DNA from 2 places in the Mesorhizobium sp. B2-4-6 genome. Region 1 is predicted to be linked to the other one. Evidence: predicted binding sites of a transcription regulator. Region 1 holds the regulator's gene; the other holds the start of a gene.
What was found. The regulator PhoB, encoded in region 1, activates phosphate uptake and scavenging genes when phosphate is short. The targets are predictions, from matches to a motif close to TGTCATNNANCTGTCAT.
Positions count from the first base shown of each region.

Region 2: the regulator PhoB is predicted to act here: its motif matches at 1,458-1,474, upstream of FJ957_RS18940 (ceramide glucosyltransferase).

Region 1 is NZ_VFVI01000010.1:12,241-15,446, forward strand. Features, by position in the region: gene pstA (phosphate ABC transporter permease PstA) at 1-45, shown strand, start outside; gene pstB (phosphate ABC transporter ATP-binding protein PstB) at 42-845, shown strand; gene phoU (phosphate signaling complex protein PhoU) at 866-1,573, shown strand; gene phoB (phosphate regulon transcriptional regulator PhoB) at 1,590-2,279, shown strand; gene FJ957_RS22575 (SDR family oxidoreductase) at 2,326-2,964, opposite strand; gene FJ957_RS22580 (alpha/beta hydrolase) at 3,028-3,206, opposite strand, start outside.
Region 2 is NZ_VFVI01000007.1:153,440-156,645, reverse strand. Features, by position in the region: gene FJ957_RS18945 (O-succinylhomoserine sulfhydrylase) at 1-82, shown strand, start outside; gene FJ957_RS18940 (ceramide glucosyltransferase) at 116-1,258, opposite strand; gene apaG (Co2+/Mg2+ efflux protein ApaG) at 1,579-1,971, shown strand; gene FJ957_RS18930 (Hsp33 family molecular chaperone) at 2,169-3,197, opposite strand.

The DNA of each region.
Region 1 (3,206 bases):
AGCATCTTCGCGCGCAGCCTCACCGGACGCAGAGAGGACAGATGAAACCGATGTTGTCCACCGATTTGAACGTAGCCGACACGACCGTCGAGAAGTCGAAGATCGAGGTCAAGAACCTCAATTTCTACTATGGCCAGTCGAAGGCGCTGAAGGACATCAACCTGTCCCTGCCCGAGCGCAGCGTGACAGCCTTCATCGGCCCGTCGGGCTGCGGGAAGTCGACGCTGCTGCGCGTGCTCAACCGCATCTACGAGCTCTATCCGAAGCAGACCGCCGAGGGCCAGGTGCTGCTCGACGGCAAGAACATCCTCGACCGCTCGCAGGACCTCAACCTGCTGCGCACCAAGATCGGCATGGTGTTCCAGAAGCCGACGCCATTCCCGATGTCTATCTACGAGAACATCGCCTTCGGCGTCAGGCTCTATGAGAAGATCAGCAAGGCCGAGATGGATAGCCGCGTCGAGTCGGCGCTGAAGCGCGCCGCGCTGTGGACCGAGGTCAAGGACAAGCTCAACGCCAGCGGCCTCAGCCTCTCGGGCGGCCAGCAGCAGCGCCTGTGCATCGCCCGTACCGTGGCGGTGAAGCCCGAGGTCATCCTGCTCGACGAGCCGGCCTCGGCGCTCGATCCGCTGTCGACCGCCAAGATCGAGGAACTGATCGACGAGTTGCAGGCCGACTACACGATCGTCATCGTCACCCACAACATGCAGCAGGCGGCGCGCGTGTCGCGGCAGACGGCGTTCATGTATCTGGGCGAGCTGGTGGAGTTCGACCGGACCGAGAAGATCTTCACCTCGCCCCGCGAGAAGCGCACGCAGGACTACATTACCGGCCGCTTCGGCTGAGTTCATACGAGGACATCATCATGGCCGAACATACCGTCGCCTCCTTCGACGAGGATCTGAGGCAGATCAGCCGGCTCATCAACGACATGGGCGATCTCGCCAGCTCGATGGTCGGCGGCGCGACCAAGGCGCTGCTCGAGACCGACAATGCGCTGGCGCAGCGCGTCGTCTCCGACGACGCCATCATGGACGCTCGTCAGCGCGAGCTCGACGACCGCGCCATCACGCTGATCGCCAAGCGGCAGCCGATGGCGGACGACCTGCGCAACGTGGTCGGCTCGATCCGTATGGCGGGCGACCTCGAACGCATCGGCGATCTCGCCAAGAACATCGCCAAGCGCGTCGGCTCGGTCGGCGTCAGCGCCGCGCCGCGCGACCTCACGCATTCGATCGATTCCATGGCGCAGATGGTGCTGATCCAGGTCCAGGCCGTGATCCAGGAATATATGGTGGGCGATGCCACGGCGCTGGCCAAGCTTCGCAACGACGACGAGCGCATCGACGTCAAATACACCTCCGTCTTCCGTGAGCTGTTGACCTACATGATGGAAGACCCGCGCAACATCACCGCTTGCACGCATCTTCTGTTCTGCGCCAAGAATCTCGAGCGCATCGGCGACCATGTGACCAACATCGCCGAGAACGCCTATTATGTGCTGACCGGCACGCAATTGCCCGCCAATCGTCCGAAGCAGGACGAGACCGCAATGTCGGCGCCGGCGGCCTGACGAAAAGGTTACCCCAATGATCGCGCCACGCATCATGGTGGTGGAGGACGAGGAGCCGCTGGGGGTGCTGCTCCGCTACAATCTCGAATCCGAGGGTTACCAGGTCGAAGTGGTGACCCGCGGCGACGAGGCCGAAATCCGCCTTCAGGAAAACGTTCCCGACATGCTCGTGCTCGACTGGATGGTGCCGGCGGTTTCCGGCATCGAGCTTTGCCGGCGTCTCAGGATGCGGCCCGAGACCGAGCGGCTGCCGATCATCATGCTGACGGCCCGCGGCGAGGAAAGCGACCGCGTGCGCGGCCTCTCGACCGGCGCCGACGACTATCTGGTCAAGCCGTTCTCGACGCCGGAGTTCATGGCGCGCGTCAAGGCGCTGCTGCGCCGCGCCAAGCCGGAGGTGCTGTCCAGCGTGCTCAAGGTCGGCGACATCGTGCTCGACCGCGAATCGCACCGCGTCTACCGCAAGAAGAGCGAGATCAGGCTCGGCCCGACCGAGTTCCGCCTGCTCGAATTCATGATGCGCCATCCCGGCCGCGTGTTCTCGCGCAGCCAGCTGCTCGACAATGTCTGGGGCGAGACGATCTATATCGACGAGCGCACCGTGGACGTCCATGTCGGGCGCCTGCGCAAGGCGGTCAACAACGGCCGCATGCCGGACGTCATCCGCACCATCCGCGGGGCGGGGTACGCGATCAGGGAGGATTAGAGCGGTTCACCGTTCGGTGGGAACCGCCCTCTGCCCCGCCGCCGCTTCACATGAAATCGGGCTTGTCACCATCCGTGCCCGGCTTGTCGACGCCGAGATTTTCGCCGACATGCCGATCCGGCGCTCGGACAATCCGAGCAACCAGATCGGCCACGCTGACGCGCGATACCGACGTGCCCTTGAATGGCTCGTTGCGCGCGGTCGTTTCATAGTCGATGACCGCCTCGTCCATCAGCCATGCGGGCCGCAGGATCGTGTATTCCAGACCGGAGGCCTCGATGGCGTCTCCGGCGCGCCGGAAGGGTTTCAGGTCCTCGCCGATCATGGCGGCGTTCCATTCGCCGAACTTGCCGGACACTTCGTCATAGATGCCGAGCGCCAGAATGAAGATCAGTCGCCTGATGCCGGCCTTCTTCATGGCGGCAATCACGGCCCGAGCCTGCCTGTCGAGGTCCGCGCCGGTCAGATTGGCGTAGACGATATCCTGTCCCTGCATCGCTTCGTCGAGCCTTGCGGCGTCCAGAACGTCGCCTTGGACAACGTTCTGATTTGGCCCGGCAAGGCCGGCAAGGCGCGCCGTGTTGCGGGCAAACAGGGTCAGATGAAGGTCACCGTCGCCCGCCAGCATGTCGATGACGTGGCGGGCAATCTGGCCACCCGCGCCGAGAATGAGAACCTTGATCATATGACCTCGCTTGTTCCGGGTCGAAGGGGACGAACCCTGGTCGATCCCGCATCCCTTGGACGATTACCTTCCGCCGATGGGTTGCAGCGTCTTGCCGAAGAAAGGCGCCAGCACCGACACTGCTTCATCGACATATCTCTCGCCGTCATAGAGATCCATGTGGTTGGCCCCTTCAACGACATGGTAGCTCTTGTCCTTGCTGGCGGCGCGGCTATAGAGGTCGTCGCTCATCCATTTGCTGC
Region 2 (3,206 bases), on a different contig from region 1:
CACGCTCAGGCTCTCCGTCGGCCTGGAGGACGCCGACGATCTGCTGGAGGACATCGAGCAGGCGCTGAAGGCGGCCAAATAAGACCTGTAGCGGCGACCGTCGCTACACAGGACTTCAGGCAAGCTCCTCCAGTTCGGTCATCGCCTTGGTGCGGATGGTCATGGCATTGCCGCGCCATTCGACGGCGCCGCCGAACCAGGCGCGCACCCAGATGGCCGGAAGCATCGCGTCGCGCGTGAGCATCGCGGTGACGCTGCGCGGCGACAGGTACCAGCCTTTTGCCCAGGCAAGCAGGCATTCCGGCAGATAGGCGGCCGCGAGCACGCAGAGCGCCGTGGTCGGCAGGCTGACGCCGGCCGTTGCGGCCGAAATCAGCGCGAGAAGCAGCGGCATCGCGGCGCCGGTCAGGATCTCCGGCGCGAAGAACAGCGGGAAGGTGACGCGGCGCAGCCGCGCCCAGCGCGCCTGGCGTGACCATATCTCGGCGAGCCGGCGCTGGCCGAGCGGCTGCTCGAAAGGCGAAGCGACGAGATTGACGCGCAGGCCCAGGCTGTTGACCAGCTTGGTGGCGGCCGCGTCCTCGGCGATCTCGGCGGCCAAAGCCTGGATACCGCCATTGGCATCGAGCATCGGCTTGTTCCACAGCATGCTCTTGCCTTGGGCGAAGCCGAGCCCAAGCGCCTCGCCGGCATACTGCCAGCGCGCCTGCAGCGTGTTGAGGAAAGCGCATTCGACTTCGGCCCAAAACCTGTCCGGCCGCGAGCCGACCGGCGTCGAGCAGACGAGGCCGGTATCCGGGCGCCATGCCGCCATCAGGTGCTGGACATAGTCCCTCGGCATCAGCACGTTGGAATCGGCGAGGACCACCCAATCGTGCCGCGCAGCCTGCCAGCCCTTTATGCAGTTGTTGAGCTTGGGATTGGCGCTGACGCGGTCGTCACCGATCAGGAGCCGCGCCGGCACCTTCGGATAGCGCGCGATCGCGGCATCGATCAGCTTGACCACCGGGTCTTCGGCATGCGCGACGCAGAAGATCAGCTCGTAGCGCGGCCAATCGAGCGAGAAGGCGCGCTGCAAGGTCTCCTGCGTGAACGGCTCGACGCCGCGCGACGGAACGATGATCGAGACCGGCTGCGCGGCGGCCGGCGGCGCAATGATATGCCGCCGCTTCAGCCGCGACGAGGCGAGCAGGATGCTGGCGAGATTGGAGAAAAGAAGGGCTGACGAAGCCAGGCCGGCTGCGAGAGTCAGTTCCATCGAGATCTGGTCACTCCTGATAGAGAGTTTCACCGTTTCACGGAAGCGGCGAACCACTCTATCTCCCTGTTTTTACGCAATTCCGGACGGAAAACCGCTCACACTTTTCCTGGAATTGCCCTGGGCCGCACGCGGCCGTTTCATCAGTTACACAGCGTCCGAGTCGCCCGGCACGGTTTGTGCACACCAACATTGTCATGTGTCACTTAAATGACATTGTTTTTCGGCACCTGCGCTTACAAGGCTGGCAGGATGGTCGGCGCTACGTCTAACAAGAGCGGAGCGTGACATATATTCCGCAGCGGCAACCGGAGTGGCCCATGTATCGCGCAGTGACGCGCAACATCGAAGTGCTGGTCAGGCCCTTCTTTCTGGAGGACCGCTCCGATCCATCCGAGAACCGCTATGTCTGGGGCTATCAGGTGACGATCGACAACCGCTCCGACGAGTTCGTGCAGCTTGTGTCGCGCTACTGGCACATCACCGATGGTCGGGGCCGGGTCGAGGAGGTGCGCGGCGCTGGCGTCGTCGGCGACCAGCCGGAACTCAATCCCGGCGACAGCTACCAGTACACCTCGGGCTGCCCGCTCTCGACGCCGTCGGGCATCATGGTCGGCCATTACACGATGCGCAACGGCCGCGGCGAGACGTTCGATATCGCCATTCCGGCTTTCTCGCTCGATATGCCGGGGACAAGGCGCACGGTGAATTAAGCGACAGCGTCTTTCTCCCCGTTCACGAGGAGAAATGCCCGGCAGGGCAATGAGGGACAGCGCCGACTTCTCGAGATTGCCTTCGAGCTCGACGAAAGCCTTGAGGTGCCGGCGTAATCTTCTTCGAGGTTGGCGCCGCCCCTCATCCGTCATTTCGTGACACCTTCTCCCCGTGAAACGGGGAGAAGGAAAGGTTCCTACTTCACGAATTCGGCGGGGTCGAAGTCGTATTGCGTCGAGCAGAACTCGCAGGCGACATGGATGCCGCCGTCTTCGGTCGAGTCCTTGATCTCCTCGGCCGAAAAGCCTTCGAGAATGCCGCGGATCTTGTCGCGCGAGCAGGAGCACTGGTCGGCGACAGGCACGCCGCGGAAGACGCGCACGCCGTGTTCGTGGAACAGCCGATAGAGCAACCGCTCGGCGCCCACCGTCGGGTCGATCAACTCGGTCGGCTCGATCGTGCCGAGCAGCGCCAGCAACTCCTGCCAGGAATTGTCGGCCGGGTGGTCCGCGACGTCACGCGGATCGCCGTCGCCACCGGAAATATCGGGGACGCGCATGCGCTCCGGCGATTGCGGCAGGAATTGCGCCAGGATGCCGCCGGCGCGCCACTGCTCGCGCGCGCCGGCCGGGCCGGGCGTGACCAGCTTGGCGACCGACATCTTGATCTCGGTCGGGATCTGCTCCGACTGCCGGAAATAGGTGCGCGCGGCATCCTCCAGCGAGGTGCCGTCGAGCTGGACGATGCCCTGGTAGCGCTGCGTATGCGCGCCCTGGTCGATGGTCAAGGCCAAGACGCCGTCGCCAAGCAGCGTCTGCTGCGAGGTCTCGCCGGCGGCGGTCAGCGCCTGCAGCCGGTCGGCATCGAAGCGCGCGTAGGCGCGCAACGCATGCGGCGTGGTGAAATCAGCCACCAGCATGTCGACCGGACCGTCGGTGCGGGTCTGCAGGATGAACTTGCCTTCGAATTTCAGCGACGTGCCCAGCAGCACGGTGAGCACGCAGGCTTCCGCCAGCAGGCGGGCGACCGGCTCGGGATAATTGTGGCGGCTCAGAATAGCGTCGAGCATCGGCCCGAGCTGCACGGTGCGGCCGCGCACATCGAGCGGCGCGACCTCGTAAGGCACGACGTGATCGTCGCCGGCGAAGCCGAATTCACCGAGTTGGGGTTTATGTTCAGCCAAGATCTGGGTTTCCAACATGACAATACTCCGGGGCGCAGCCATGCCGCCCGG